3 regions of the Bradyrhizobium tunisiense genome follow, and region 2 is predicted to be linked to each of the others. Evidence: riboswitches for the same ligand, from Rfam matches in the RefSeq annotation. Region 2 holds a riboswitch; each other region holds the start of a gene.

Region 1 (10,391 bases), on a different contig from region 2:
GCGGCTGCGGGGGGCCGTGATCGCGCGTCGCGCCGAGAACGAGCTTGGCCAGCGCTTTGGCGTCCGGGTGCAGCCGACGCTGATCTTTATCGCCAAGGGCGAAACGCTCGGATTGATCGCCAAGATCCAGGACTGGTCGGTCTATGTCGACCGCATCGCCAGGCTCATCGACCGTCCGCGCGGCGCGAGCGTGTTGTCATGACAGTCCTCATTCCCCAGCGTCGCTCACAGGGTGTCGAACTATGAAAGCAGGTTTCTGGACCGCGCCTGGAGGCGCCGGGCAGCCGATCAACGTGTTTCCGATCGGCGAGGAAAGCCTGCATGCATCGAGCGGCAGCCTGACGGCCGCGGGCGCCTTGGCGAAGCTTGCCACCCTGGACAGCGCGGAGCTGGCCAAGCGCTGTCCGAATGCAATCGATCTGCTGTCGAAAGTGGCAGCGGTCATCGCAAGCCAAAAGACCGACGTGCCGACACGAGTGTTCCGGCTCGGCAATCTCAATGATCTCGAGCGCAAGCTGATTGCGGACGTGCTCGGCCAAGGTGAGGTTGCCGGCTTCGTCGCGCTGCCGGACAGATCGCTGGCGCAGATCCAGGAATCGGCGCTGGCCGGAATCTGGCACGTGCGGTTCGAGATCGACGCCAATCATGAGTACCTCGAAGTCGGCGCAATCCCGGAAATCGTCAAGCGCGCCGCTGCTGATCTTACCACTGCGGATTTCGAGATCGGGCTGGCGCCGGAAGGCGCGATGAACGCGCTGCCGGTGCTCGCGGAAATCCGCGAGCGCGCGCTGGCCTGGCGGCCGAGCATTCGTTCGCAAATCATCAATTTCACGCTGCTGCCGATGAGCCCCGTCGACATGAGCTTCCTCCATGACACCATCAGGAATGGGCCGATCCAGCTCGTTTCACGCGGCTACGGCACTTGCCGGGTGCTCTCGACGGGTATCCGCAACGTCTGGTCGGTGCAGTTCTTCAACGCCATGGATGCCATCATCCTTGACACGCTGGAGGTTGGCGGTGTGCCGACCGTGGCAATCGCGGCTGACGAGGACTTCGAAGACTCCGCTGAGCGCCTCCAGGAAATCATCGAGGCCTATTTCAAATGAGCGTATTCGAGAATTTTGGCGTTCGCCAGGATGTCACCGAAGGCACGCGACTGGAATGCGGCATCTGCTGGACGGTGTACGATCCCGCCGATGGCGACGATGTCGCGCAGATCGCATCCGGCACGCCCTTCGCGGTCCTTCCTGACGATTGGCGCTGCCCGAACTGTGACGCGCCGAAGTCCAAATTCATGGCCATCGCGTCATGAAACCTCATGCGCAAGCGCCTGCCATTGACGCCGACGCGGCAGCTTGGGGGCAGCGGCTGGCTCACGTCTACCGGGACATCGGCGAGCGCGCGATGCGCGAGCTGCCGATCTACAACGACGGCCTCGACGTCGAGGCAGTCGGCTTCCGCGTATTCAACGGCACGATCATCGGTATCATGGTCACGCCCTGGTTCATGAACGTGGTGATGCCGGCCGGCGAATTGGCGCCGGCGGCCTCAGCTTCGACATTGCGCTCTCGCTTTCCGGCCGGCGATATTGAGTTCATCCTCAGCGACGTCAACCATGTGGGCCGCATCGCGAGCTGTTCGCTGTTCTCGCCCATGTTCGGGTTTGCCGACGTGGCCTCTGCGCGGGCAACGGCGGAAGCGGCCATCAACGAACTCATGTTGCCGGCCGACGGCAGGGAGGCGACCCGACGCCGCGAAACCGCTACAAGCGCGATCGATCGGCGTAGCTTCATGCGGGCTGTTCTGACGGAGCAGCACGAATGAACCCCGGCTTCCGCAACGAGATCGACATCACGGTGTGGCTCGCCAAGGATACGATCGCCGACGTCGCAATCCTGCCCCGGAGCCGGCTGCCGTTGACGCGTCTGTTTGCGGGCAAGCCCGTCTCGTCGCTGCTCTCCGTGCTGCCGCGGCTGTTCTCGCTGTGCTCGGTTGCACATCAGGTGGCGTTTCTGGGAGCGGTGGAAGCCGCGCGCGGCGAGGATTGTCCTCCGGAGACCATGCATCGCCGCGTCACCGCTGTCGTCGCCGAGCGGCTGGCGGAACTGTTCCGTGGTCTGTTCGTCGGCCAGCTCACCCTGGACGGCGCGAGCGCCGCCGCGGTCCGCGCCATGATGCAGGCGACCGCCGTCCTTGGTGGCCTCCTCGGCGAAGGCGGGCAGGTGTCGGCGCGTTGCGAGGCGGTATCGCGCATCAAGGCGGTGCTCGCTGCACTCGGAATCGCGGGCGAAGGAGAGGCGCTGACGCCAGGCAGCGCGCTGGCAGCGCATTTTTCGAGCTTCGATGAGCATGCGCTGCTGCAGCCGGTCGTCGAACACTCGTTTCTTTCCGTCGCCGATGATCTCGATGTCATCATGCGGCTGCTTGCGGATGGCGCGAGCTTCTCCGATGGCCCCGATCTCCACGGTCGAATTCCCGAGACCGGTGTGTGGGCACGCCGGGTCCGGCGCCAGCCGGTCCTGCCGCTGAGCGCCGGACCTGCCGAGCGGCTGATGGCGCGGATTGCGGAAGTGACGCGCCTCTGCTCCTGGCTCGAGACGGGCGACGAGGCGCTCGAGGACGGCGTCGTCGATAGCTACCGGCTTGGCGCCGGCAGAGGTGCGGCGGCCGTCGAATGCGCCCGCGGCCGGCTCTATCAAATCGTCGAGTGCAATAACGAAAACCGCATCGTCCGCTTCGAATCGCTGGCTCCGACCGAATGGAACTTCCATGCACGTGGACCGCTGGTCCGCAGCCTGCAGGGCTCGGCGCTTGCCGCCGGTCGACAGGGGCAGAATGCCGTCCGTACGCTCATCGGCTCCTTCGATCCCTGCGTCGGATTTAACCTCAGCTTCCGTGAGGTTGGCCATGCATGAGATGGCGGTTTGCCAAGGCATCATCGAGATCGTCGAGGAGGAGGCGCGCAGGCGCGCGTTCCCAAAAGTGAAGGCAGTGTGCCTCGAGATCGGCGCGTTGAGCCATGTTGCGCCGGAGGCGATGAAATTCTGCTTCGAAGCGGTCGCCGCACGCACCATTGCACAAGGTGCGACCCTGGACATCGTCGAGACGCCTGGGACCGCCTGGTGCATGGCCTGCTCGACAAGCGTCGAAATCAAGCAGCGCTATGAGCCATGCCCTGGCTGTGGCAGCTATCAATTGCAAATGACCGGTGGAGAAGAGATGCGGGTCAGGGCATTGGAGGTCGACTGATGTGTACAGTATGCGGCTGCGGTGACGGCAAAGCTTCCATTGAGCGTGGGCACGATCACCCCCATGGGCATGATCACGCGCATCTTCATAGTCATCATCACGATCATGGTCACGATGGACACGGTCATCACGGACATGATCATCGCCCTCATCATCACCACGATCGAAACCGCGGAGATCCCGGCCTGCTCGACTGCGGCGCCGACCCGGCAGAGCAGACGATCGCCGGCATGAGCAGCGACCGCATCATCCAGGTCGAGCGTGACATCCTCGGCAAGAACGACCGCCTTGCGGCCGACAACCGCGCGCGGTTCCGCGCGGATGACGTGCTCGCCTTCAACCTGGTCTCGAGCCCCGGCGCCGGAAAGACGACACTGTTGGCCCGCGCCGTGTCCGAACTGAAAGACAATTGCCCGATCGGCGTGATCGAGGGCGATCAGCAGACCTCGAACGACGCCGAGCGGATCCGCGCGACAGGCGTACCGGCGATCCAGGTCAACACTGGCAAGGGCTGCCACCTCGATGCGGCCATGATCGGCGAGGCCTATGACCGGTTGCCCCGGCTCAACGGCGGCATCCTTTTCGTCGAGAATGTCGGCAATCTCGTCTGTCCGGCAGCGTTTGATCTCGGCGAGGCCTGCAAGATCGTGGTGCTCTCGACCACCGAAGGCGAGGACAAGCCGCTCAAATATCCCAACATGTTCGCAGCGTCCTCGTTGATGCTGATCAACAAGATCGATCTCGCGGCCGTGCTCGACTTCGATCTAGCCACGACGATCGAATATGCACGGCGGGTCAACCCAGAGATCGAGGTGCTGACGGTATCGGCGCGGACCGGAGAGGGATTTGCGGCATTCTATGCTTGGATCCGGAAGCGCGCCGAGAAGGCGAGGGCGGGATCCCTGAGTGTTGTATCGGCATGATGATGAGCGGCGGAACCGCAGCGCGCGATGGTCGGAGGCTCCGCCTGCACGTGCGCGGCGCCGTGCAGGGCGTTGGCTTTCGGCCCTATGTCTATGGCCTTGCCATACGCTATCGCCTCGGCGGCTTCGTGGCCAATGACCCGCACGGTGTTGTGATCGAGGTTGAAGGTGCGCGCGCTGCCGACTTCGTCGCTGCGCTGCGACTGGAGAAACCGCCGCTGGCACGGATCGACGGGATCTCCGTGCAGCGGATCGGCGCCATTGAAAGCGACGAGTTCATTATTCGCGCCAGCGAGCAGGGCAGGGTGTCGACCCGGATCGTCGCCGACGCCGCCACTTGTACCCAGTGCCTGAGCGAGCTGTTCAATCCGAGCAGCCGCTTCCATCTTTACCCCTTCGTCAACTGCACCCATTGCGGTCCGCGCTATACCATTGCCGAGCGGCTGCCATATGACCGCCGCTCCACCGCGATGAAGCATTTCGCGATGTGCGCAGCTTGCGCCGCAGAATATGCCGATCCCGCAAGCCGCCGCTTTCATGCCGAGGCGATCGCCTGTCCATTGTGTGGTCCGCGCTTGAGCCACGGCATCGAGCAGATCGCCGCTGAGATCGCAGGCGGAAAAATCGTCGCGCTCAAGGGACTCGGTGGATATCAGCTCTTGTGCGATGCCCGAGACGACGAGGCGGTGCGGCGTCTGCGGCGGAGGAAGCAGCGGGAGCGGAAGCCGTTTGCGGTCATGGTTGCCGCAGTCGACGCTGTCGCGAAGATCGCTAACGCGGATGCAACAGAGCTGGCATTGTTGGAGTCGACGCCGCGCCCCATCGTATTGCTGACATCGCGTCGGCAACTCGCGCCGGCAATCGCGCCGGACCTGTCGCGGATCGGCGTCATGCTGCCGGTCGCGCCGCTGCATCATCTGGTGTTCCATGTGCTGAACTCGGCGCACCCGTGTGCGGACGGCTCCCCCTGGGTGATCGTGGCGACGAGCGCCAATCCGGGCGGAGAGCCGCTAGTCATCGAGAATGACGAGGCGGAGCGGCGGCTCGCCGGCATTGCCGACCTGATCGTCACCCATGATCGCGATATCGTCACGCGCGCTGACGATTCCGTGCTGTCGGTCGTTGCCGGACGCGCGCAATTCATCCGGAGGGCCCGCGGCTATGTTCCCGAGCCGATTCGGTTGGCGTGTGCCGTGCCGCCGGTGCTCGCAGTGGGCGGCGCGCTGAAGGCATCTGTCACGATCATGCGCGGTGATGAAGCCTTCGTCTCCCAGCACATCGGCGATCTCGATACCGTGGAGGGCATTCGCTTCTTCGAGGAGACGATCGAGCACCTGATCTCGACGCTGGATGTCGAGCCGGCCGTCGTGGCGCATGATCTTCACCCCAACATGGCCTCCACCCGCTTTGCCGAGGCGAGCGGCCGCGGGCTGATCGCGGTTCAGCACCATCATGCACATGCGGCGTCCGTGATGGCGGAGCACGGTATCAACGAGCCCGTGCTGGCACTGGTGCTTGACGGCTTTGGTCATGGTAGCGACGGCGGGAGTTGGGGCGGCGAGCTCTTGCGATGTGAGGGCGCGCGCTTCCGGCGGATCGGACATCTGGTGCCGCTCAGGATGCCAGGCGGCGATCGCGCCGCGCGCGAGCCTTGGCGGATGGCTTCCGGCGTGCTTCAGGCGCTCGGGCGCGGCGCGGAGATTCCACGTCGCTTTGCGGCGCAGCCGTTGGCGGCGGGTGTTTTGGCCCTGCTCGACCAGCCCGACGTGCCAACGACGACCAGCGCCGGTCGGATGTTCGATGCAGCCGCCGGATTGCTGGGGCTCTCCACGCGGCAGAGCTATGAAGGCGAAGCCGCGATGAAGCTGGAGGCGCGTGTTCGCCGGACACGCGTCGCTGAGGATGCCTGGACAATCGAACAAGGCGTGTTGTCGCTGTATCCGCTGTTTGAACGTCTTGTGGCTGATGCCCCCGGTCCGACCGTAGGCACGGAGCTGCTTCATGGCACGTTTGCCGCGGCCTGTGTCGACTGGATCGCCTGTGCGGCACGAGAGACCGGCCTCACTACCGTCGTTTTGAGCGGCGGCTGCTTCCTCAACGCGATCCTGAGCGAGGAGGTGCAGCGCGGCTGCGTCGCTGTCGGGCTCAATCCGCAGCTCGCTCGCCAGGTGCCGCCGAATGATGGCGGCTTGAGCCTCGGCCAAGCCTGGGTTGCCGCTCTCCAAATGCTCGAACAACAAAGGCTGGAAGGAAACGCCTGATGTGTCTCGCCATACCTGCAGAGGTTACAAAGCTCCTTCCCGACGAGATGGCCGTCGTCTCGATCGACGGCGTCACCAAGGAGATTTCGGTGGCGCTGATCGAAGATCTTGCCGTCGGCGACTACGTGATCATCCATGTCGGCTATGCCCTGAGCAAGATCGATCCGGATGAGGCGAGGCGGACGCTGGAGCTCATGCGTGAGCTCAGCACCGAAGGGCAGGGAGCAATGCGGTGAAATACGCCGACGAATTTCGCGACAAGGCAATCGCGCTGGGCTTGGCCAGGGCGATCCGGTCTGAGGCCAATCCGCAGAGGTCCTACCGCTTCATGGAGTTCTGCGGCGGACATACGCATGCGATTTCGCGCTATGGCCTGGAGGACATATTGCCCAAGAACGTGCGGATGATCCACGGCCCCGGCTGTCCCGTCTGCGTGCTGCCGGCGGGACGTATCGACATGGCGATCCGGCTGGCCGATCGGCCGGAGGTGATCCTTTGCGTCTATGGCGATCTCATGCGGGTGCCGGGCTCGCAAGGTGCCTCGCTGTTGAAGGCGAAGGCACGTGGCGCCGACGTCCGCATGGTCTATTCCACGGTCGATGCGATCCGGATCGCGGAAGAGAATCCGGAGCGGGAAGTCGTGTTCTTCGCGATCGGCTTCGAGACCACGACGCCGCCGACCGCAATCTTGATCCGGCGCGCTGAGAAGAAGCAGCTCGAAAACTTCAGCGTGGTCTGCAACCACGTGCGGACGCCGCCGGCGATGCAGAACATTTTGGAGAGTCCCGACACCCGCAGCATCCGCCGCGTCGAGATCGACGGCTTCGTGGGGCCCGCGCATGTCAGCATCATCATTGGCACCGAGCCCTACGAGGTCTTTGCAGAGGAATTTGGCAAGCCGGTGGTGATCTCGGGCTTCGAGCCGCTTGACATGATGCAGGCGATTCTGATGCTGGTGCGTCAGGTCAACGAGCACCGGAACGAGGTGGAGAATCAATACAGCCGTGCCGTAACGCGCGATGGGAATCCGCGCGCCAAGGAGGAGGTCTCGAATATTTTCGAGCTGCGCGATCAGTTCGAATGGCGAGGCCTCGGGCTCGTGCCCTATAGCGGATTGAAGCTGAAGCAAACCTACGCCAGATTTGATGCGGAGATACGTTTCGCCTTGAACGAGCTGCGCGTCTCCGACAATCCGGCCTGCGAATGCGGCGCGATCCTGCGCGGTGTCAAGAAACCGGTCGACTGCAAGCTGTTCGGAACGGTGTGCACGCCGGAGACCCCGGTGGGATCCTGCATGGTCTCCTCGGAAGGCGCATGTGCCGCGCATTGGACCTATGGTCGCTTCCGCGATCGTCAGCAGAAGCGGGCGTCATGAGAGCCCATCAGCGCAAGCTCGACATCAAGCACGGCTGCGTCGACCTGTCCCACGGTTCCGGCGGCCGTGCGATGTCGCAGTTGATCTCGGGCCTGTTCCACGAGGCGTTCGGCAACGAATGGCTGGCGCGCGGCAACGATCAGTCCGCCTTCGACGTCGGCGCCGGGCGCATGGTGATGACGACTGATGGCTATGTGGTTTCACCGCTGTTCTTTCCCGGAGGCAATATCGGCTCGCTCGCGGTGCACGGCACCGTCAACGACATCGCCATGGCCGGTGCCCGACCGCTTTATCTGTCTGCGAGTTTCATTATTGAGGAAGGCTTTCGGTTTTCAGACCTCAAGATGATCGCGGACTCCATGGGCGAGGCGGCGCAATCCGCCGGCGTTCATATCATCCCCGGCGACACCAAGGTGGTCGAGCGCGGCAAGGCCGATGGCCTGTTCATTTCGACCGCGGGCGTTGGCCTGGTGCCTGAGGGACTGGATCTCTCCGCCGAGAATGCGAGGGTCGGAGATCGGGTGCTGATCTCGGGCACGCTTGGCGATCACGGCGTCGCGATCATGTCAAAGCGCCAGAACCTCGCCTTTGAAACGGAGATCGTCTCGGATTCGGCCGCCCTGCATGATCTGGTCGCCAGGATGGTGGCGGCGGGCGGCCGCGGCATCCGTCTGATGCGAGATCCCACGCGCGGCGGCCTCGCGGCGACATTGAACGAAATTGCCCAGCAGTCCGAACTAGGCTTCAGCCTCCAGGAAGAGGCGATCCCGGTCAAGCCGGGGGTGGCGGCTGCCTGCGAGTTGCTCGGGCTCGATCCGCTCTACGTCGCCAATGAGGGGAAGCTGGTCGCGATCGTGTCGCCTGATGTCGCCGGAGCCGTGCTGGCCGCCATGAGAGCGCACCCGCTCAGTCGCGACGCCGCCGATATCGGCGAAGCGGTGCCGGACGATCATCACTTCGTGCAGATGGCGACGAGCTTTGGCGGTGGCCGGATCGTCGACTGGTTGTCGGGCGAGCAACTGCCCCGGATCTGTTGAGGCCCAAGATGCGCATTCAGCCCCATGCCAACGCCGCGTCCTATACCTACAAAGCACGAGAGTTCAGTCCGGTGGATCCGCTTGAAATCTTCGATATCGCGAGCCAGCACTGTGAGGAGCATTCAATCGAAGTCCTCAACGTTTCATTAAAGTATCTCTTCGCTGGCTGTGCACTCCGGATTGACCGACAAGACCCAATGGCTCAATGCAAAGCGCCCAGACCGAAATCCCTCCATCGGCAAGTCAACCTAAACGACCGCAGAGCAGCAAGACTTCGCATCTTCGCTTCATTGTTGACCCAAGCCACGTAGTAGAATACTGGAGAAGTGCAGCCAGATATGTCGTGACTCAGGAGGTCGAGTCCCAAAGACGACGCTTGCGGAAGAGATCGGCTTCGGCCGACGCCGAAGGAGCAACCGCCCCGGAAACTCTCAGGCAACAAGGACCGCGTGTGACGAAACAACATCTGGAAAGAGGTGCCTTGGCACCCGCCGACGGGATAATACTCTCAGGCAAATAGACAGATGGGGCGCATTTGAAATCAATCACTTGATTGAGGTGTGCGCCCATGTCCCAGACTGTCGAACAAGTCACCACGCCCAGTTTATCGGCCAGGCGCCTAGCCGGTCCGATCAGTGTCCTCGATCTCTTCACGATCGGAATCGGCCCCTCCAGCTCGCATACTGTTGGACCGATGCGCGCGGCCCATCGATTCATCGAATGCTTGGGCGAAGATCTATGGCGCTGTCGCTTGGTTGTCGTCGAGCTCTACGGGTCGCTGGCGCTGACTGGCAAGGGTCACCGCACCGATATTGCCCTTCTGCTGGGACTATCGGGGTGGCTCCCAGAATCTGTTGATCCTGAAGCCATATCCATTATTGCCGGGCTGATCCGATCGCGTTCCGAGATCTTGCTTGGCGGTCGTCATGCGGTTGGCTTCGATGAGCGTCAGCACCTCACCTTCCGCACCGGCGAGTTCCTGCCGGGGCACTCAAATGGTATGAAATTCGCAGCGCATTCGGATACGGGCGTCCTGCTTCGTCAAACCTATTACTCCGTTGGCGGCGGCGCGATCGTGTGCGAAGGCGACCAGCCGAGCAACCCCGCTGTTCGAAACGTTGGATGTGAGCCGTACCCGTTCACGTCAGCGCATGAGCTTCTTGCGATAGGTGAGAGGACCGGCTTGTCGATTGCCGATATCGTTGCTGCCAACGAGCTATCGCATAGGGAGGAGACTGAAACCAACGCATTCCTGGATAGCGTTCGCGATGCAATGATGCGCTGCATCGATCGTGGGTGTGTCAACGGGGGTGTTCTGCCCGGTGGCCTGAAAGTACCGCGCCGTGCGCCAGGCCTGCTCAGCAAGCTCAAGACGACGTCAAAGGGGGCGGCACATCCATTTCACGTGATGGAATGGGTCAGCCTTTTTGCTCTCGCGGTCAATGAAGAGAACGCAGCCGGGGGACGGGTCGTGACTGCGCCGACGAATGGAGCTGCCGGCGTCATACCCGCGGTCCTGAAATTCTCCGAGATGTTCTTCCCGGAT
Region 2 (10,391 bases):
GATCGTGCTCGGCCACATCGAGAAGCTCGCCAGTGAATTGGGATCGGCCGAGCCCGCAGTGCTCGCGCACCAGCTCGGCCTCATCATCGATGGCGCGATCGTCGCCGCCATGATCTCGCGCGATCCGGCCGTCGCCGATACGGCGGCACTCACGGCAGGCCCGCTGCTCGGGCAGTCCAAGGCGAAGAAGAAGCGGGCGGCGGATCAGCTCGAGGCGGTGTGATCGCGCTTGTCTTGTAGCCCGCATGCAGCGAAGCGGAATGCGGGGACAACGTCCCGGATTACGCTCCGCTCCATCCGGGCTACGAAGATTTTGTAGGGCCCTAGGTGCTCGTCACCTGCCGGACCGGGGGCGGCTTCCAGGTCCCGTTGATGATCGAAGGCGACTTCTCGTTGGGCCAGTACATCCGCAACATCAGCACGAACTTGCCCGCGGGCGCAGGAAGCCAGTTGCTCTCCTTGTCGGAGCCGGGATTGTCCTTCTGGATGTAGAGGTCGACCGAACCGTCCGGATTGACTTTGAGGTTCTGGCGGGCGCTGATCGACTGGCGGTTGATCGGATTGGCGACGAAGAAATAGTGCTCGTCATACATCGTCAGCGACCAGAAGCCGCCGACCGGAGGAAGCTGCCCCTTCGGAAAGCGCATGACGTACTTGTTGCTGCCGACATACTCTTTCCCGTCGGCGTCCTTCTGCGATGTCGGATAGCACGCATCCTGAATTCGGTTGGCGCCAAGGCCGATGGCCGTGACCAGGGCGCGGTTGAAGTAATTGGTGCCGTAGACGCCGGCTTCAGCGTCGAAGGCCCAACCGTTGACATTCCTGATCGCCTTGTTGACCTTGAACTGGAGCATGATGCGGTCGAATGCCACCTGCGGGACCCGCTTGGCGAAGGCAGCATCGAATTTGCTCGCGTCGAAATCCTTGCCGGGGACAAGACCGATCTTCGCGAATTTGGCGACCTCAGGCGCATCCGCGGCGGCCGGCGGATTGCGCTTCATCAATTGCGCCAGAAGAGTGAAATAGGCGGCGGCGTCCATGCGGTTGACCTGATCGCGAACGGCCGTCTTCATGTCGATCGACGCATCGGCCTTGCCTGCCGGCGACGTATAGGACTTGCCGGACGCGCTGAGAGGGAAGAGCTTGAACTCGTCCTGTGCCGCATGCACGGCCGCGTAGTCTTCCGGCGTGCCGGTGCAATAAATTCGGCCCAGAATCCACACCATGCTCGTGGGCGATTTGTATTCCTTGACACCGGCGGGAAGCGTTCCCTTCCAGCCAGGGCCGGTGATCGCGTAGGTCTGCGCCTTGGTGCCGGTGGTGCGCTTGCCCGGGACCTGGAAGACGTTGGTCCAGCCGTCCAGCATCGGAAACAGGAAATAACGGTCCTTCATATCGGGCATGCTCAGGACCCAGGGCTCGTCTCCGACGTCGATCCAGGCGGTCGTGTAGAGGGTATCTGCGTTGGGTGCGGTGACGTCCTTGAAGCTGGCATCAGGGTATTTGCGCAGCTTGACGAATTGCCCCATCGGCGCGCGCGTGCCCTGCGGCGTCGCGACGTTGGTCATCACGCGGCGGGTCATTTCCATCGTGACAAGCGGATAGCCATAGATATAGGCGTCCTGGGCGAGCCAGAAATCTTCGCCGCCCTCCAGTGCCCTGACGACAGGACCGTCAAACTCGGCACGTGCCGCGCGGGACATCACAAGCGATGATGCGGCGGCGCTGAACACGGCCAGCGCTTGGCGACGGTCAATTGACATATCGAACCCTCCCTGCTGCCCCAAAGCGTAGCGAGGGGGGTTCCATGTTCCTTGACATGTATCAATGGGACGGATGGCCTTTGGACCGCGCTCAAGTGCCGTTCGCCAGGCACAACTCAACACGTCTGCATCAACTGGCGGTACAAATAGTGGGTTGCGACGGGCGCGAACTCCTTGCCCTACGGAATGTCTGAGTTTTCCGCCATCATCCTCTGCAGCCGCACCAGCTCCGCCTCAAGATCCCGCTCCACATCCGCAGCGCGAATGTCGAGCACCCGATAATCCCGCGCCTCCAGCCATGCCCGCCGCCCCGAGCGGTCGGCTGCGATCGCCTCCCCCTCGCCCGGGTTGACCAGCTCGATCGCGATTCGGTGCGGGAACGAGACGAAATCCGGAATGTGCCGCCCCACCGGGGTCTGGCGCTTGAACTGGCCTGCAAAGCGGCGGTCGCGGGTTAGCGCCTGCCACAGCAGGCGCTCGGCATCGGTCGGGTTGCGGCGAAGCAGCCGGGCAAGGCCGCGCACGGTCGAGCCACTGTCGGGCACACCGCCGCCCTGGCCGTGCTCGGCCAGCAGCGCGCGCAGGCGCGTGGCCTGCTCGCCGTCGAGCACGCCGCCCTTGGCCGGGCCCTTGCGCCCCTCGGCGATCGCCATGACGACTCCATGGAGGGTGTGCATGTCCTGCTTGGTCGGCTCCATCCGGCTGAAGATGTTGCGCAGGTTCACCAGCATGGTGTCGCGCTTCTCGGCAGGTCGCAGAAACTCCACCTTGTCGAGTTCGCGGATGAGATTGTCGAAGAAGGCCTGCATCTGGTGCTGCGAGGCACGCTCGGAGCGCTCCGGCATGGCGTGCGGCAGCTCGCCTGACGTGGCCCGCTTGAACCATTCATAGCCGACCAGCAGCACCGCCTGGGCGAGGTTGAGCGAGGCGAAGCCTGGATTGACCGGGAACGTGATGATGCGGTTGGAGAGCCCGACCTCCTCGTTGGTCAGCCCCCAGCGCTCGCGGCCGAACAGGATGCCGCACCTGCCGCCGGTCGCGACGTGCCCGGCGATCTCGCTCGCCGCGGCCTCCGGCCCGACCACGGGCTTGGCCTGGTCGTGGGGGCGCGCCGTGGTGGCGAACAGCAGGTCGAGGTCGGCGACGGCCTGCTGAACCGTGTCGAACAGTTCGACCCTTTCCAGGATATGGTCGGCGCCGGCCGCGGCGCGCTGGGCGGCGATGTTGGGCCAGCCATCCCGGGGGTTGACGATGCGCAAGGCGCCTAGCGCAAAATTGCCCATGGCGCGCGCGGCCATGCCGATGTTCTCACCGAGCTGCGGCTCGACCAGGATGACGATGGGACCGTCGAGGGACAAACCCGCCTTGCTCTTGTCAGTCCCCGACATCTGATTTCGCTTTCACTCTACGTCTCAAGGCCTTGGCAAGGCCGCCTTGGGAATTGATTCAAGCCGCCGCTTGCCGACGGCCTCGTCCCGCTCGCCTGTCGTTTGCCTGTCCTGACAAAATTCTCAAGGGAAATAACGGGGTTAGATTCGGTTTTTGAAATCGCAGGGAACGTGTCCCGGCGGCCGGGCGACAGCCGCCGCTCGCCCCCCATCCCGGCAAGCTGGATGAGCTAAAAGTGCATAATCCCTTGGCTTTCGCCCGCCGCCCGGCGGTGCTAAGAGGCGGCGGATATTCCCGTGGCGCGCCGAAAGCGCCGTTCCCAAGAGGCTTCCCCGATCATGGCAAAAATCAAGGTATCCAATCCCGTCGTCGAGCTCGATGGCGACGAGATGACCCGGATCATCTGGCAGTACATCAAGGACAAGCTGATCAACCCGTACCTCGATGTCGAGCTGCTCTACTTCGACCTGGGCATGGAATACCGCGACCACACCAACGATCAGGTCACCATCGACGCCGCCGAAGCCATCAAGAAGGTCGGCGTCGGCGTCAAGTGCGCCACCATCACCCCTGATGAAGCCCGGGTGAAGGAATTCAACCTCAAGCAGATGTGGAAGTCGCCGAACGGCACCATCCGCAACATCCTCGGCGGCGTGATCTTCCGCGAGCCGATCATCTGCAAGAACGTGCCGCGTCTGGTTCCCGGCTGGACCAAGCCGATCATCATCGGCCGCCACGCCTATGGCGACCAGTACCGCGCCACCGACTTCAAGTTCCCCGGCAAGGGCACCCTCACGATGAAGTTCGTCGGCGAGGACGGCACCGTGATCGAGAAGGAAGTGTTCAAGGCTCCGGGCGCCGGCGTCGCCATGGAGATGTACAATCTCGACGACTCCATCATCGACTTCGCCCGCGCCTCGCTGAACTACGGCCTGCTGCGCAATTACCCGGTCTATCTCTCGACCAAGAACACGATCCTGAAGGTCTATGACGGCCGCTTCAAGGACATCTTCCAGGACATCTACGACCGCGAGTTCAAGAAGGAATTCGAGGCCAAGGGCCTGACCTACGAGCACCGCCTGATCGACGACATGGTGGCCTCGGCGCTGAAATGGTCCGGCGGCTATGTCTGGGCTTGCAAGAACTACGACGGCGACGTGCAGTCCGACACGGTCGCGCAGGGCTACGGCTCGCTCGGCCTGATGACCTCGGTCCTGCTCACTCCCGACGGCAAGACCGTGGAAGCCGAAGCCGCCCACGGCACGGTGACCCGCCACTACCGCGAGCACCAGAAGGGCAAGGAGACCTCGACCAACTCGATCGCCTCGATCTTCGCCTGGACCCGTGGCCTCGCCCACCGCGCCAAGCTCGACAACAATGCCGAGCTCGCCAAGTTCGCGAACACGCTGGAGAAGGTCTGCGTCGACACCGTCGAGGCCGGCTACATGACCAAGGATCTCGCGCTGCTGGTCGGCGCCGACCAGCGCTGGCTCTCGACCACCGGCTTCCTCGACAAGGTCGCCGAGAACCTGACCAAGGAGCTGGCGGCTTAAGCCGTCCGCAATTCCGCCCGACTGGGCCGGACATCATCACGGGCCGCGCGACAGCGCGGCCCGTTTGCTTTTTCGGACCGCTTCAGCGGCCTCCCTCGTCCCCCTGCGCCAGTTCCGCCAGCGCGAGATCGCCGGTGTCGGCAAGCCTTGCCTTGGCGGTGGTGTGAACGTGGTCGGCGAGCGTCGGCATGCGTTCGATCAGGGCGTGAAAGTCCTGGGCGTCGAGCACCAGGAGCCGGGTCTTTCGCATCGCCGTCACCGTGCCGCTGCGCTTTGTCTTGTGCAGCAGCGCGATCTCGCCGAAGAAAGTGCCGTCGGTGAGCCGCACATGCTGGCTCGGCAGCGCGATCTCGACCTCGCCGGCGGTGATGAAATACATCGACGAGGCCACATCGCCCCGCCGCACCAGGATCTCGCCTTGCTCGATGGTGCGCGCGCGGAGCAGCCGCATGATGTCGGCGATCTCCGCCGCCGACAGATGCGAGAACAGCGGCACCCGCGCCAGCATGCCCCAGGTGACGACGAAATCACGCCGCTTCACCTCTTCGGCGAACGCGGTCGAGATGATCGCGACCGGCAGCGCGATCATGGCGAAGCCGGCGATGATGGCGAAGGTGGAGACGAGCTTGCCGAGCGGCGTCACCGGCACGACGTCGCCATAGCCGACGGTGCCGAGCGTCACGATGGCCCACCACATCGCCTGCGGGATGGTGCCGAGCTTGTCCGGCTGCACGTCGCGCTCGATGGCGTAGAGCAGCGAGGCGAAGGTCAGGACCGCGCCGATCAGGATGACGATGCAGCCGATCAACGCCCGCCGCTCGGCATGCACGGCGGCAAGCAGCGAGCGCATCGCCGGGGAGTACCGTATCAGCTTGAAGAACGGCAGCACGCCGAGGGCCGCCAGCGTCGCATGCCCGCCGGTGGCGAGCACGATCGCGGCCGGCAGAAACGCCATGAGATCGATGATGCCGAGCGCCGAGAAGGCGTAGCCGAGCCGGTCGGACAGCGCGGACGCCTTGCGCTGGGTGTGGCCCGCCACGGTCCACAGCCGCGCGGCATATTCCAGCGCGAACACGATCACGGACAGGATGGTGATGGCCGCGAACAGCGTGCCGAACTGAGCGTCCAGTTCCGGCACCGAGGCGAGGATCATCGCGACCACATTGAGCACGATGACGCCGATGATGATCTGGATGAAGCGCGACCCGACTGAATAGGCCAGCGGATCGTGCTCCAGCAATTCATAGAGGCGATCCCTCATATTGGGATCGGGAAGCCCATGTCCGCGCGGACTGGGGCGCATGATCCTTAAGCGCCGGCCATGGCTTTTTCGATCGCAGCTAACGCCTCGGTCGCCTTGGCCCCGTCGGGGCCGCCGGCCTGCGCCATGTCGGGCCGGCCGCCGCCGCCCTTGCCCCCGAGCGCTTCGGAGGCGATGCGCACCAGGTTCACGGCGTTGAAGCGCGCGGCGAGATCGGCGGTGACGCCGACCACCACACCGGCCTTGCCGTCCTCGGTGACGCCGACGATGGCGACCACGCCGGATCCGATCTGCTTCTTGGCCTCGTCGGCCAGGCTCTTGAGATCTTTCATCTCGATGCCCTCGACCGCACGCGCCATCAGCTTGACGTCGCCGACCTCGCGCACGCCCGCGGCTGCGCCGTTGCTCGCGGATGCACCTCCGCCCATCGCCAGCTTCTTGCGGGCGTCGGAGAGCTCGCGCTCGAGCTTCTTGCGCTCCTCCATCAGCGCGGTGATGCGCGCCGGCACGTCGTCGAGCGAGGTGCGCAGCTCGTTTGCCGCGGTCTTCGCCAGCGCCATGGTCTCGTTGGCGTGTTTTCGCGCGTAGTTGCCGGTGAGCGCCTCGATGCGGCGCACGCCGGAGGCAACCGCGCTCTCGCCGGTCAGCGTGATCAGGCCGATGTCGCCGGTGCGCCGCACATGGGTGCCGCCGCAGAGCTCGACCGACCAGCCGAGCGCGTTGGCGCCACGCTCGCGCGCGGTCCGGCCCATCGAGACGACGCGGACCTCGTCGCCGTATTTTTCACCGAACAAAGCGCGCGCGCCGGCCTCGCGGGCCTCGTCGACGCCCATCACGCGGGTGGTGACCTCGTCATTTTCCAGCACCACGTCGTTGGCGATGTCCTCGATGCGCGCAAGCTCTTCCGCCGTGATCGGCTTCGGGTGCACGAAGTCGAAGCGCAAACGATCGGGCGCGACCATCGAGCCGCGCTGGGCGATGTGGTCGCCGAGCACTTGGCGCAGCGCCTCGTGGATGAGATGCGTCGCCGAGTGATGCGCGCGGATCGAGGAGCGCCTGGAATGATCGACCTCGAGCTGCAGCGCGGTGCCGAGCTTCAGCTCGCCGCTTTCGACGGTGCCGACATGCACGAAGAAATCGCCGAGCTTCTTCTGGGTGTCGGTGACGCGGAACTTGATGCCGCCCTCGCCCGTGAGGACGCCGGTGTCGCCGACCTGGCCGCCGGACTCCGCGTAGAATGGCGTCTGGTTCAGCACGATCGCGCCCGTGTCACCGGTCTTGAGGCTCGTCACCTCGGCGCCGTCCTTCACCAGCGCGGACACCACGCCCTCGGCGCTCTCGGTCTCGTAGCCCAGGAATTCAGTGGCACCGAGCTTCTCGCGCAGCGGAAACCAGATCGCCTCGGAAGCCGCCTCGCCAGAACCCTTCCAGGACTCGCGCGCCTTGGCCTTCTGGCGCTCCATCGCGTCGGTGAACGCGGCCTGGTCGACGCCGATGCCGCGCGACTTCAGCGCGTCCTGCGTCAGGTCCAGCGGGAAGCCGTAGGTGTCGTAGAGCGTGAAGGCGACGTCGCCGTCGAACATGTCGCCCTTCTTCAGGGACGCGCTCCTCTCGTCGAGGATGGCAAGGCCGCGCACCAGCGTCTTGCGGAAGCGGGTCTCTTCCAGCCGCAGCGTTTCCTCGATCAGATTCTCCGCGCGCATCAAATCGGGATAGGCCTGGCCCATCTCGCGCACCAGCGCCCAGACCAGCCGATGCATCAGCGGCTCTTTCGCACCTAGCAGCTGCGCATGGCGCATCGCGCGGCGCATGATCCGCCGCAGCACGTAACCGCGGCCCTCGTTCGAGGGCAGCACACCGTCCGCGACCAGGAAGGCCGAGGAACGCAGATGGTCCGCGATGACGCGGAACGAGGCCACGGTCTGCTCGTTCGGCCCGCTGCCGAGCGCGGACGACGTCGCATCGACCAAATGGCGGAACAGATCGGTTTCGAACACGCTCTCGACGCCCTGCAGAATGCAGGCCATGCGCTCCAGACCCATGCCGGTGTCGATCGAGGGACGCGGCAGAGGCACGCGCTCCTCCTTCGTCACCTGCTCGTACTGCATGAACACGAGGTTCCAGAATTCGAGGAAGCGGTCGCCGTCCTCTTCCGGCGAGCCCGGAGGCCCGCCCCAGATGTGCTCGCCGCGGTCGATGAAGATCTCCGAGCACGGGCCGCACGGACCGGTGTCGCCCATCGCCCAGAAATTGTCCGAGGTCGGAATGCGGATGATGCGGTCGTCGGAGAAGCCCGCGATCTTCTTCCACAGGCCGGCCGCCTCGTCGTCGGTGTGGTAGACGGTGACCAGCAGCTTGTCCTTCTTGAGCCCGAACTCCCTGGTGATCAGCGTCCAGGCGAGCTCGATCGCCCGCTCCTTGAAATAGTCGCCGAACGAGAAATTGCCGAGCATCTCGAAGAAGGTGAGATGGCGCGCGGTGTAGCCGACATTGTCGAGGTCGTTGTGCTTGCCGCCGGCACGCACGCATTTCTGCGAGGTGGTGGCGCGCTGATAGGGCCGCTTCTCGACGCCGGTGAAGACGTTCTTGAACTGCACCATGCCTGCATTGGTGAACATCAATGTCGGGTCGTTGCGCGGCACCAATGGCGAGGACGACACGATCTCGTGGCCGTTCTCGGCAAAGAAGTTCAGAAAGGTCGACCTGATCTCGTTGACGCCGCTCATGTTCATCCAATCGGGTGTGCTTGGACCCGCTTCTCGCCATCAAAACCGTAACGTTAAGGCTGATATCTGCGGGCCAAAGCGCTTTTAGACAAGGCCAGCTTCGCTGTCCAGAAACTGTGCAAGGAGATCATAGGGTTGCCACATCAGCGCAATCCGGTTGAAAGGCACGGAAGTCGCGTTGACAGGCTTGGCCGCCCTGTGGTCTGTACCCATCTGTATCGTACGGCCACGTCGGGAGAGACCGGCTTTAGGCAGCCGGCGCCGAAGGAGCAACCGCCCCGGAAACTCTCAGGCAAAAGGACCGCGTGGCTTTGACAGCATCTGGAAAGAGGCGCCGACGGGTCTAGACCCGGACTGCGTCCGCCGACGGGATAATACTCTCAGGCACAGCGACAGATGGGGCTTCGACTGGTGTCCGTCGGGGAATCGTCCCCGGGGAACCGCCGAGGGCCCTCCAAGATGCTAGCGCACGACCAAGACTCCCTGAAACGTACGCCCCTTCACGGGCTTCATGTCTCCCTGGGTGGCAAGATGGTGCCGTTCGCGGGCTATGACATGCCCGTGCAATACCCCGCGGGCGTGCTGAAGGAGCACCTCCATACCCGAGCCTCCGCCGGCCTGTTCGACGTCTCCCATATGGGCCAGCTCGCGCTCCGGCCGAAGTCCGGCAAGGTTGAGGACGCCGCCCGCGCCCTGGAACGGCTGGTGCCGCAGGATATCGTGGCGATCGCGCCGGGGCGGCAGCGCTACGCCCAGTTCACGAATGAAGACGGCGGCATTCTCGACGATCTCATGGTCGCCAATTTCGGCGACCACCTGTTCCTGGTCGTCAACGCCGCCTGCAAGGCCGAAGACGAGGCGCATCTGCGCGCGAATCTCTCGGACGATTGCGTCATCGATTCTCTTGGCGACCGCGCGCTGATCGCGCTGCAGGGCCCGAAGGCGGAGACGGCGCTGGCGAAATTATGTGCAGAGGCGCCGTCCATGACATTCATGGATGCCGGTCCGCGCATGGTTGCCGATATTGCCTGCTTCGTCTCGCGCTCCGGCTATACCGGCGAGGACGGTTTCGAGATTTCCGTCCCCGCTGCGGATGCCGAGCGCCTCGCCAAGATGCTGCTGGAAAATCCGGACGTGCTGCCGATCGGCCTCGGCGCGCGCGACAGCCTGCGGCTGGAAGCCGGGCTCTGCCTCTACGGCCACGACATCGACACCACCACGACGCCGGTCGAAGCGGCGCTGGAATGGTCGGTGCAAAAGAGTCGCCGCACCGGCGGCGCGCGCGCCGGCGGCTTTCCGGGTGCGGACAAGATCCTGGCCCATTTCAATCGTGGTGCATCCCGCCGCCGCATCGGCCTGCTCGCCCTCGGCCGCGCCCCGGTGCGCGAGGGCGCGCTGCTGTTTGCCGACGAGACGGCAGGCGAGCCGATCGGACAAGTCACGTCGGGCGGTTTCGGCCCGAGCCTGAATGCGCCGGTCGCGATGGGCTACGTGCCCACGAACCTGAGCGCGCTCGGCACCAAACTGTTCGCCGAGGTGCGCGGCCAGCGACTGCCGCTCGCAGTCGCCGCCATGCCCTTCGTGAAAAACACCTACAAACGCTGAGGACGAGACAATGACCACGACGCTGTACACCTCCGACCATGAATGGCTCGCCATCGACGGCGATGTCGCCACTATCGGCATCACCGACTATGCC
Region 3 (10,391 bases), on a different contig from region 2:
AGCAAGCTGAGTGCGAAACCCAAACGAAATAAGGCAGGCCATTTGCCCACGATCAAATCCGTCGAAACATTGATTGTCCAACTGCCGACGCGGCGAGAGCACAAATGGGCAGGTCTGACTGAGGTGATCGGTCGATACGTCATCGTCAAGATGACCGACAGCGACGGTCGCGTCGGTTGGGGCGAAGCGCCGGCGCTCAAGGACTGGGGTGGTGAGTTCGGTCGGTATTTCGGCGAATCCGCTCTGATCACGCGAGTCGTGATCAACACCTATCTGGCTCCCGCGATTGTCGGTGTCGAGCTCGGGAACATCGCCGAACTGCACGCGCGAATGGACGCAGTCATCAGGGGCTACCCCTATTCCAAGGCTGCCGTCGAGTTCGCCGCCTATGACCTTGCCGGTCGTTGGCTCGATGTTCCCGTCAGTACCCTGCTCGGCGGCAAAGCGCGCGATCGTGTGCCCGTTACCCATTCGATCGGCTTGATCTCGATCGACGAGGCCCGCGTTGAGGTCGCAAAGCTCGTCCAGGAGGGGGTGCGAACCATCAAGGTGAAGATCGGGGTCGATCCGGATCGAGACGTTGCGATGGTCGATGCCGTTCGCGAGGTCGCCGGCAATGCCGTCGAAATCTGCGTGGACGCCAACGAAGGCTACAAGACGCCCGGCGAGGCCGTTCAAGTCGTTCGTCGGATGGAGAAGAATCGACTGAAATATGTCGAGCAGCCCGTCATGGGCATCGAGCGCATTGCCGAGGTTGGTCGCCGCATCGACGCACCCGTCATGGCCGACGAGTCGGCCTGGAACGCGCACGATTCGATCCAGATCGTTCGGTCCGGCGGCATCCAAATCGTGTCGATCTACACGACAAAGGCTGGTGGTCTTTACAAGGCCATGGAGGTCGGGGCGGTGTGCCGGGCCGCGGGCATCATCTGCAACGTCAACGGTTCGATCGAGACCGGCATCGGGAATCTCGCCAACGTCCAACTCGCCGCAGCCTCACCCTCCGTGACCCTGTCTTGCGTCATTCCGATTTCGACGCCGGCGGAGTTCCAGCACGGTCAGGTTGCCGGCATCTACTACAAGGACGATCTGCTCGTCGAACCCATGAAGGTCGCAGATGGCGCAATCGTCGTGCCATCCGGACCGGGGATGGGTATCGAAGTCGACCGGAAGAAAATCGAAAAGTACCGCGTGCGGGATTAAGCGCGCAGCAAGAAGTTGAAAAAAGGGAGCAGTCATGCGGACGGAAATCGTCGCGAAACAAGTCAAGTCAATGTCTCAGCATGGGCTGGATGCCATCATCTGCTCTTCGCCTGAGAATTTCTCGTACACAGCGGGGTTCGTGGTCCCCTCGCAACCGCTCATCCGTCACCGCCACGCAATGACCATCGTGACCGCCGACGGCCGCACGGCATTGTTCGGCGTCGATATGGAGGCGTCGACGATCATGCGTCGCCAGCCGGACGTGCCCACGCGCATTTGGGCGGAGTTCTCCGACGATCCCATGCTTGTGCTCGCCGACCAGCTCGCGGGGCTCGGGCTTGCTCAGGCTCGCATTGGACTCGAAATGGACTACCTGCCGGCAGGTGATTTTGCCCGTCTGCTCGCGGCCATGCCGTCGGCGAAGTTCGAGCGCGCCGAGCCGATTCTGGCACGGCTTCGTCAAATCAAGACCTCGGAGGAGATTGCGCTTTTGCGCAAGCTTTCTCGTATTGCCGACCAGGCCATTACCGACACGCTCGCCGTGGTCGACGAGGGCAATTCCGAAATGGACATCGCCGGCCACCTGACCCGGAATGTCTATGCTCTTGGCGCCGATCACTTCAAGCTGATGATCGTGGCGACCGGCGAGCGTAGCGTCTTGCCAAACGTCGGCCCGTCGGAGCGCGTCTTGAAGCGTGGGGACGTCTGCCGGGTGGAGATCTTCTCCGTCATCGAGGGGTATCAGGCTGGCGTATGCCGTACGGCGATCGTCGGCGAGGCGCCGCCCATGGCCGAGAAGATCTGGGCGCATCTGGTCGAATGCAAATACGAAATCATGGAGAAAGTGAAGCCGGGCGCGAGCTGTCGCAACGTCTACGATGCGTTCATCGCGAAGCTCGCCAAGCTCGATCTGCCGCCGATCTCGTTCGTGGGCCACGGTATTGGCCTGCACCTGCACGAAGATCCTTACCTCGGAATGACGCCGGTGCTGGGCAAGCCGGGTACCGACGCGCCGCTCGAGGAGAACATGGTACTCGGTTTCGAGCCGCTTTGCTATGACACCGGACATGGCTTCGGCATGCAGAACAAGGATATGCTGCTGGTGACCGCCAACGGGTCGGAACTGCTTTCCGACTACGCTGACACCGACCGGTTGATTCCCGTGGGTACGGCCAAGAGAGGCGAGACCGTGCGCAGGGCCGCCGTCGCTTGACGGAGGCTCCGAGAGGGACGGGCTGCTTAACTTGGTTGAAGGCGCTCCAAATTGCCCGACGTAACGGCGCGGTGACCGGCGGGGCGGTCGTGATGGTAGAATATTGGGTGAAGAGGCATGCGCACGCTGATCAAGGACTTGAATTTCGCCTTCACGGTCGACAAGAACGACACGGTCGTGCGCAACGCCAGTCTCGTGGTCGAGAACGACCGCATCTCGGATATCGGTCCGGCCGATGAAGTGGCCGCGCGGCAAAAGAACGTCGGTTTCGACAAGGTGATCGACGGCAAGATGCTCGGCGTCTGCCCGGGCTTCGTTGACAGCCACGTTCATCTTTCGGAGACGCTGTCGCGGGCGGTCTTTCCGGACAATCTCAATACCCGCGCCTGGGTGTTCCACTGGGCCAAGCCATTTTACGCTCATATCACCGAAGAAGACGAATATTGGGGTGCGCTGCTGGGCATCACCGAGATGCTGCGTTGTGGCACCACCTGTTTTCTTGACATGGGCTCGCAATACGATCCCGGCATCGTCGTTCGCGCGATGGAAAAGGTCGGCATTCGCGGCATCACCGGGCGGCATGCGGCCGACAATCCCCCGCCCGAGCTCCCCCGCGGCTGGACCAAGGAGATGGTGGATCATCATTTCTTCCCGAATGCCGAGGCGGCCCTCAAGGTGCTCGAGGATTGTGTCGTCCGCTACAACGGCGCCCTCGACGGCCGTGCGCGTTGCTGGGTCAATATCGAAGGCAAGGAACCGTGCAGCCTCGAACTCCACGTTGGAGCGGTGAAATTGGCTGAGAGGTTGGGCGTCGGCACGACCTATCATCTCGCCACCTCGATCGAGGAGGCGAGGGTTTGCGAGAAAAAATACGGCAGCTGGCCGATCACCCGCATCGACCGGGCCGGAGGCATTCGCAAAAATTTGGTCATCGCACACGGTGCCGCCGTCTCGGACGAGGAGGTTGGCCTGCTTGCTGAACGGGGGGCCAGCGTCGCGTTCTGTCCGTGTTCGTCGTTCAAGCTAGGCAAAGGCGCGACCGCCATTGGCAAGTATCCGGAGATGGTGAAGGCCGGCGTTAAAGTCGGTCTTGGCACCGACGGCGTGTCGGCCGCCGGCAATATGAACCTGATGCGGCAAATGCTGCTCGTCGCCGGCATGTTCAAGGACGCTCGCCTGCAACCGGACATATTCACCGCCCGACAAGCACTGCGCGCCGCGACCATCGAAGGTGCGAAGGCGTTGATGTGGGACGACGACATCGGTTCGCTGGAGATCGGCAAGAAGGCTGATTTCATCCTCTTCGACCTGGACCACGTCGAATGGACGCCATTTCACGATCCATTGCAGGCTTTGGTATTCTCAGCATCGACAGCCTCGATCGCGCAGACCTGGGTTGATGGGAAGGCGTCATATGTCGACGGCAAGGTGCAGGGTGTTGATGAGGCGGAGATTCGGCGCAAAGCCAGGCAACTGGCTGCTGCGGCGGTCGAGCGCGCTGGTCTGCACGACGAAGCGGTCGAGACGACCACGACGCTTTACGACGTCGGCAATTGAAGAGCCGGCTCTAGGTGCGGAGGCGTAAGGCAGAAGAACCTATCACGTTCAACAGGCTGCATGGGAGAGATCGGCCGCCGTCGTGACGGTATTGGCCGGCGCCGAAGGAGCAACCCCCAGGAAACTCTCAGGCAAAAGTGACCATGTAGCTGAACGATCTGGAGAGTGGCACTTCGAGTGCCCACCGAAGGGGACCGCCGTACCGGCCGAGCCGTCGCGGTTAATCTCTCAGGTACAGCGACAGATTGGGGACAAGCCGCGGGCCTCGGCCCGCTTCCCAACTCTGATCGCGGAGAGTGAAATGCCACATGTTGTCGTCATCGGCGCCGGTATCACCGGCGTGACGACCGCCTACGCCCTTCTCAATCGCGGCTATTCCGTGACGGTGATCGAGCGTCAGCGCTACGCGGGCATGGAAACATCGTTCGCCAATGGCGGCCAACTTTCCGCAAGCAATGCGGAGGTCTGGAATAGCTGGTCGACCGTCTTCAAGGGAGTGAGGTGGATGTTGAGGCGCGATGCACCGCTCCTCATGAATCCAGCGCCGACCTGGCACAAATATTCCTGGCTTGGCGAATTCATCTTCAACATCAAGAACTATCGCGACAACACGGTTGAGACGACACGGCTCGCCATCGCCGCACGCAAGCATCTCTTCGCCATTGCCGAGCGCGAGGGCATCGACTTCGACCACGAGCGTCGCGGCATCCTTCACTTCTATCGGGATAAGCAGAGTTTCCAACACGCGCTGAAGGTCAATGCCATTCTCGTGGAGGGGGGCTTGGACCGTCGTCCAGTGACGGCCTCGGAGGTGAAGTCGATCGAGCCGACGCTGCACGGCGACTTCTTCGGAGGCTTCTATACCCCATCGGATTCAACCGGAGACATCCACAAGTTCGTTTGCGGTCTCGCCAAGGCATGCGAGAGACGTGGCGTGCGCTTCGTTTTTGACGCCACCGTGAGGGAGATCGCTCGGGACGAAATTCTCCGCATCCAGTATTCGCGTGACGAGCCTTCAGGCGGCGCTCGTGTCGATGAGATCGATGCCGACAGTGTCGTCATATGCGCCGGTTCCGCGAGCCGCGACCTCGCGGCGATGCTCGGCGACCGTCTCAACATCTACCCTGTAAAGGGCTATTCGATCACGGTGCACCTCGACGACGAGCGGAGTCAGAAAGCTGCGCCTTGGGTCAGCCTGCTCGATGATGGCGCCAAGATCGTTACCAGTCGATTGGGCGCTACGCGCTTTCGCGTCGCGGGAACGGCAGAGTTCAACGGCATGAACCGCGACATACGCCAAGATCGCATCAAGCCGCTGGTTGACTGGACGCGAGCCCTGTTCCCCTCTGTCGACACCAACCGCGTCGTGCCCTGGGCCGGTTTGCGTCCGATGATGCCGAACATGATGCCGCGTGTCGGTAGGGGCAGGATGCCGGGCGTTTTCTACAACACCGGTCACGGCCACCTGGGCTGGACCCTTTCGGCCGCAACAGCGGAGACGGTTGCCGAATGCCTTGCCGGCGAATTTGGGCCCAGCATCACGGAATGGCTCCGACTGGCAACGTAGCCCGTCTAACCGTCGAGTGGTTGCATGCGGCGTCCGCAATTCTCTCGCTTGACAATCACAACTGTGATCATAAGCTGTGATCAAAGTTGGCTCTCGGGTGGCGCGGATTGCGCTTCGATCTGCGGAGAAAAGAATGAAGGTTGCAGTACTCGGAGGAGGAGCGGGGGGCGCAGCCTCGGTCGCAGAATTGGTTCTCGCAGGCCACTCCGTTCATTTCTGGGCGCGTTCGGCCCAAACGCTTGAACCGCACATCAAGCTCGGCGGCGTAGCATTCGACGGCAAGCTCGGCGAAGGAGTTGCAAAGCCTACGCTGATTTCGACGGATCTCAAGTCGGCCATCTCCGGAGTCGACGTGGCGGTCGTGGTCCTGCCGACTTTCTCGCACTCGGCCATAGCCAACGCACTCGCCGCGGCCGGTTGGCCGTCGAACAAACCGGTCGTGCTGAACCCCGGCCACACCGGAGGGGCGCTGGAATTCGCCGAGGCCTATTCCCGCACCGGCCGGCCAGTGCCGCCGGTGGTTGAGTTCTCGACACTTACCTACGTCGCGCGCAAATATCGTCCTGACGGCGTCACCATTAGCGGTCGGGCGAAGCAACTGAAGGCCGCCGCTCTCAGGGGAGGAGCGGAGGCGCTGGAGGTTGCTGCGAAATTGTATCCGGGCGTCACGCCCGTTCGTGACGTTATCGCCTCCGACCTCTCCAACGTGAACATGGTCCTGCATCCCCCCGGGGCGGTGCTGGGAGCCGCGTGGGTCGAGGCGACCGGCGGCAACTTCACTTTCTATGTCGATGCCATGACGCCTGGGGTTGCCCGGGTCATGCGGCAATTGGACGACGAGCGCTTGGCGGTCGCCCGGGCATTCGGGCATGAATTGCCGAATTTGATTGAAGAGATGAAGCTGCTCGGCACGGTGGAGGCTGACGTGATTGACGTCACCGATTATCGCGCCGCAATCGCGGGCGGCGAGGCCAATCGCCGTATCAAGGGACCGGATTCGCTCGAGTATCGCTACTACAAGGAGGATTTCGGTCACGGCCTGCTACCCTTCCTGGAGTTCGCGCAGATCGCCGACGTCAACGTGCCCGTCGCGACATCGCTCTATCGCCTGGCGCAGGCTGCGGTCGGAACAGACTATCGGATCGGTGGCCGGACCGCAGAAGCAATGGGCATCACCGGCATGTCCAGGGATCAGCTCATTGAGAAGGTAAGGGCCCCATGAGTTGGCAGAATAAAGTCATCGCAATCGTAGCCGGCGACGCACGCGAACAGGAAATAGCTCGCTGCGCCGTGCGGGCTGGAGCCGCCGTTCGAGCCTACGGTTTCCCCTGGCCCGATGGGGGCATCGAAGGCGTCTATCATGCTGCAGATGCAGCTGACGCATTGAAGGGCGCCGACATAGCGCTGTTTCCGATTCCGGGCATCAGCGCGGAGGGTGCGCTTTTTGCGCCGAAGTGTCCGCAAAAGATCATTCCGACGCGCGAGATGTTGGCCGGCATGAGGCGGCCCGGCAACATCATACTCGGTTGGGCAGACGACAATCTAAAGGCCCATTGCAAGGCGCTTGGCATCGCGCTGCACGAGTACGAATGGGACGTCGACCTCATGCTATTGCGCGGGCCGGCGATCGTCGAGGGCGTATTGAAGGTGATCATCGAGAACACGCAGATCACCATCCACAAGTCCAACGTCTGCCTGGTTGGTCAAGGTACCATCGGCTCGCTTCTGACGAAGACGCTGGTCGGCCTCGGGGCTCATGTCCACGTCGCGGCGCGCAACCCGGTTCAGCGTGCAGCTGCCTATGCGACCGGTGCAGAGGCGCTGACACTCGAACAATTGTCTTCTGTCCTGCATCGTATGGACATCGTTATCGGCAGCGTTCCAAAGCGATTGCTCGAGCGCGACCAGCTGGCTTTGCTGCCCAAGCACGCGCTGCTGGTCGACGTCGCCGCGCCTCCCGGAACGATCGACCGCGACGCGGCCGCTGAACTTGGACTGAAGGCCGTCTGGGCGCGCGGCATGGGCGCGCGTGCACCGATCACCGTCGGCCGCAGCCAGTGGACCGGCATCAGCCGGCGCATCGAGGCAATACTGGAGCAAGGACAATGAAAGCGGATCTGGTCATTAAGAACGCGCGAGTGGTTCGCCACGACGGAGAATTCCACGGCGGCGTCGCGGTGAAGGACGGCAAGATCGTCCTGACCGGGGCTGACGAAGTCCTTCCCGACGCCAAGCGCACGATCGACGCCGAGGGCCGGGTGTTGATGCCGGGCCTGATCGACCCGCACTGCCATCTCGGCGTGAAATTTCCCTTTGCCGAGGATATGCGCACCGAGACAGCGGCTGCGGCCTCCGGCGGCGTGACGACCGCGCTTCTCTATATCCGCAATTTGAAGGAGTCCTATCTGCCGTTCTACGCCGAGCGCAAGGCGATCGGCGAGGAAAATTCGGTTATCGATTTCGGCTTTCATTTCGGGATCCAGCGTGAGGAACATATCGCCGAGATTCCGGAGGTCATCGCCAAGACCGGCGTCAAATCCTTCAAATGCTATTTCGGCTACGAGCCGGACAATCCGATCGGCATCGTGCCGGCTACGGACGGTTGGGTCTATGCCGCGATGCGTATCCTGTCGAAGGTTCCCGGCGGGGTGATCAACGTTCACTGCGAGAACACCCAGATCGCCTCCTGGATCAAAAAGGAGATCGCGGCCACCGGCCGTCAGGATCTCGGCGCATACACGGAATCCCGCCCGGCCTTCTGCGAGGTGGAAACCATCCGTCGCATGCTCTTCCTTGCCGAGAAGACCGGCTGTTCGCTTCATCTGGTCCACACCTCCGTCGGTATGGGTCCCGTGCTCGCTGCCGAGGCCCAGGCGCGTGGCGTGCGCGTGACGGTAGAGACCTGTCCCCACTATCTCACCCGCACGTGCTACGACGAAGATCTCGACATGCGTGCGAAGATATCGCCGCCGTTGCGCGACCGGAACGAACTCGAGGGTCTTTGGCACGGCGTCATGAATGGTTCGGTCTACAGCCTTGGGACCGACCATGTGCCGTTCCTGCCCAAGAAGCTGGAGGATCTTTGGACCGAATTCCCGGGTGTGGTGAGCTTTCCCTGGGAGCTGTCGCTGATGCTTCATTTCGGCGTCCATCAGCGCGGTTTGCCGTTGACCCGGCTTGTCGAGCTCAACTCTTTCAACCCTGCGCGACGCTTCGGGCTCTGGCCGCGCAAGGGCCACATCGATGTTGGTTTCGACGCCGATCTTGTGCTGGTCGATCTCGATGAGCAGCGCACGGTCAAGCACACCGGCAAGGGCACGTGCATCTATGAAGGATGGACGCTCAAGGGTTGGCCGGTGATGACGATTGCTCGCGGCGACGTCGTCTATGAAAACGGTTCCGTCGCCGACAGCCATTTTGGTCGCGGTCGATGCGTGACCCTGCCGTCATGAGTGGCACGGACCTCCATCGACTGGAGCTGGCGGGCCGAGAGTCGCTCTTGCCCGCTCAAATGTCGGTGAGCGAGGCGGTCGCCCGTATCGTGGCGCGGAAGGCCACGGTCCGCCAGGAACGACTGTCTGGTATCCACAATCCATGGGGACATGCGATCGGCTTGACCGATCCCTGGGCTTTTCTGGGCCTTTGCGAGAGCGAGGGTGTCGTCGATGCAGCGCGCGACATCCTGGGCTCCGACATCATCCTGTGGGACAGCGAGCTGTTCATGGAAGCGCGCGGTTATGCCGACTTCCTGCGCCAAGGGCGGGAAGGTCGCTATTGGCCGGTTACGCCATTCGCCGGAGCGATCGTCTTGATACCCGTTGGTCAAGCGGATCCGAAACCGAGGGCGATCGGTGTGAACGAGATCGGAAAGAATGTGCTCGAGATGTTCGATCCGTCGGAACCGATTTATGTCATCCGGCTGATGCCGGGCACTAGTCATTTCGATCGAGACCCGCAGCATTCCGCCCATCGCGCATGCATGGAGGAGCAGGTCTTGATCAACTATGCCAACCGTCCACTGTGGCTGCTCAGCGGTGTCGATCGGGCAAGGAACGATCTGGTTACGGGCTTCGCGGCTGTCGCGCCCACTTGGGCATCCGGCGCTCTGCCCACTTAAAAAGGAGGAGATTTCTAATGCCGTTTGTCGTCGTCGAAATGTGGGAAGGCCGCACAGTCGAACAGAAGCGCCGACTTGTAAAGGCCATCACCAAGGCAATGGTTGAGGAGGCCGCCTGCAAGCCTGATCATTTGCATGTGGTGATCCATGAAACCCCGAAGGACAGCTGGGGCCGCGCCGGCGTGCTCGGTATCGACATGGTGGAGGACAAGAAATGAGCCTTGAAGCCCTCGACTATCGCAAATCAGCCCTGCTGGTCATCGATCTCCAGAATGCCTTCATCCACGAGAAGGGCACGCTGGGCATTTCCGGAGTGGATACGAAGCGCCTGTCCTCAATCGTTTCGCCGCTGGCAAGGCTGATCAAGCGGTGCCAGGACGTCGACATTCCCGTCATCTGGACAATGCAGGAGCATTTTGCCGTCGACAGCAATCGCGCCAAAAAGAAGTTGCTCGGCCATACCGCCCGGCGCAAGCAGGTGTCCGCGCTCGCCGGTAGCTGGGACGAGGAGATCATCGACGAGCTCAAGCCGCTGGCCGAGTTCAATCCTTCCTTCGTGATCCGCAAGCACCGCTTCGGTGCGTTCTACGAAACTCGGCTCGAAATGATGCTGAAGATGCTGGGGACGCAGCACCTGTTCGTCACCGGGGCAACCACCAACGCCTGCGTCGAAACGAGCATCCGCGAAGCCTATCTCCGGGATTTCGATGTGATTGCCGTCGAGGATTGCGTAT

What was found. A riboswitch is a leader RNA that binds a small molecule or an ion and turns the genes downstream of it on or off. The one in region 2 is predicted to bind glycine.
Region 1: another riboswitch for glycine. It lies ahead of ACFDR6_RS29790 (L-serine ammonia-lyase); the one in region 2 lies ahead of gcvT (glycine cleavage system aminomethyltransferase GcvT).
Region 3: another riboswitch for glycine. It lies ahead of ACFDR6_RS29740 (D-amino acid dehydrogenase); the one in region 2 lies ahead of gcvT (glycine cleavage system aminomethyltransferase GcvT).

What each region holds. Positions count from the first base shown of each region.
Region 1 covers NZ_JBHLEV010000009.1:83,032-93,422, reverse strand. Annotated here, with positions in the region: gene ACFDR6_RS29845 (thioredoxin domain-containing protein) at 1-202, shown strand, start outside; gene ACFDR6_RS29840 (hydrogenase expression/formation protein) at 243-1,106, shown strand; gene ACFDR6_RS29835 (rubredoxin) at 1,103-1,312, shown strand; gene hybE ([NiFe]-hydrogenase assembly chaperone HybE) at 1,309-1,824, shown strand; gene ACFDR6_RS29825 (nickel-dependent hydrogenase large subunit) at 1,821-2,915, shown strand; gene hypA (hydrogenase maturation nickel metallochaperone HypA) at 2,908-3,249, shown strand; gene hypB (hydrogenase nickel incorporation protein HypB) at 3,249-4,172, shown strand; gene hypF (carbamoyltransferase HypF) at 4,169-6,433, shown strand; gene ACFDR6_RS29805 (HypC/HybG/HupF family hydrogenase formation chaperone) at 6,433-6,669, shown strand; gene hypD (hydrogenase formation protein HypD) at 6,666-7,808, shown strand; gene hypE (hydrogenase expression/formation protein HypE) at 7,805-8,845, shown strand; glycine riboswitch at 9,215-9,303, shown strand; gene ACFDR6_RS29790 (L-serine ammonia-lyase) at 9,414-10,391, shown strand, end outside.
Region 2 covers NZ_JBHLEV010000010.1:71,268-81,658, reverse strand. Annotated here, with positions in the region: gene ACFDR6_RS31070 (TetR/AcrR family transcriptional regulator) at 1-223, shown strand, start outside; gene ACFDR6_RS31065 (DUF1254 domain-containing protein) at 324-1,763, opposite strand; gene ACFDR6_RS31060 (TrmJ/YjtD family RNA methyltransferase) at 1,943-3,151, opposite strand; gene ACFDR6_RS31055 (NADP-dependent isocitrate dehydrogenase) at 3,491-4,705, shown strand; gene ACFDR6_RS31050 (cyclic nucleotide-gated ion channel) at 4,788-6,008, opposite strand; gene alaS (alanine--tRNA ligase) at 6,014-8,692, opposite strand; glycine riboswitch at 8,915-9,005, shown strand; gene gcvT (glycine cleavage system aminomethyltransferase GcvT) at 9,152-10,297, shown strand; gene gcvH (glycine cleavage system protein GcvH) at 10,308-10,391, shown strand, end outside.
Region 3 covers NZ_JBHLEV010000009.1:64,785-75,175, reverse strand. Annotated here, with positions in the region: gene ACFDR6_RS29755 (mandelate racemase/muconate lactonizing enzyme family protein) at 43-1,203, shown strand; gene ACFDR6_RS29750 (M24 family metallopeptidase) at 1,238-2,416, shown strand; gene ACFDR6_RS29745 (amidohydrolase family protein) at 2,534-3,973, shown strand; glycine riboswitch at 4,025-4,127, shown strand; gene ACFDR6_RS29740 (D-amino acid dehydrogenase) at 4,275-5,540, shown strand; gene ACFDR6_RS29735 (NAD/NADP octopine/nopaline dehydrogenase family protein) at 5,674-6,762, shown strand; gene ACFDR6_RS29730 (dipicolinate synthase subunit DpsA) at 6,759-7,649, shown strand; gene ACFDR6_RS29725 (dihydroorotase) at 7,646-8,992, shown strand; gene ACFDR6_RS29720 (resolvase) at 8,989-9,657, shown strand; gene thmT (2-hydroxymuconate tautomerase) at 9,675-9,875, shown strand; gene ACFDR6_RS29710 (isochorismatase family protein) at 9,872-10,391, shown strand, end outside.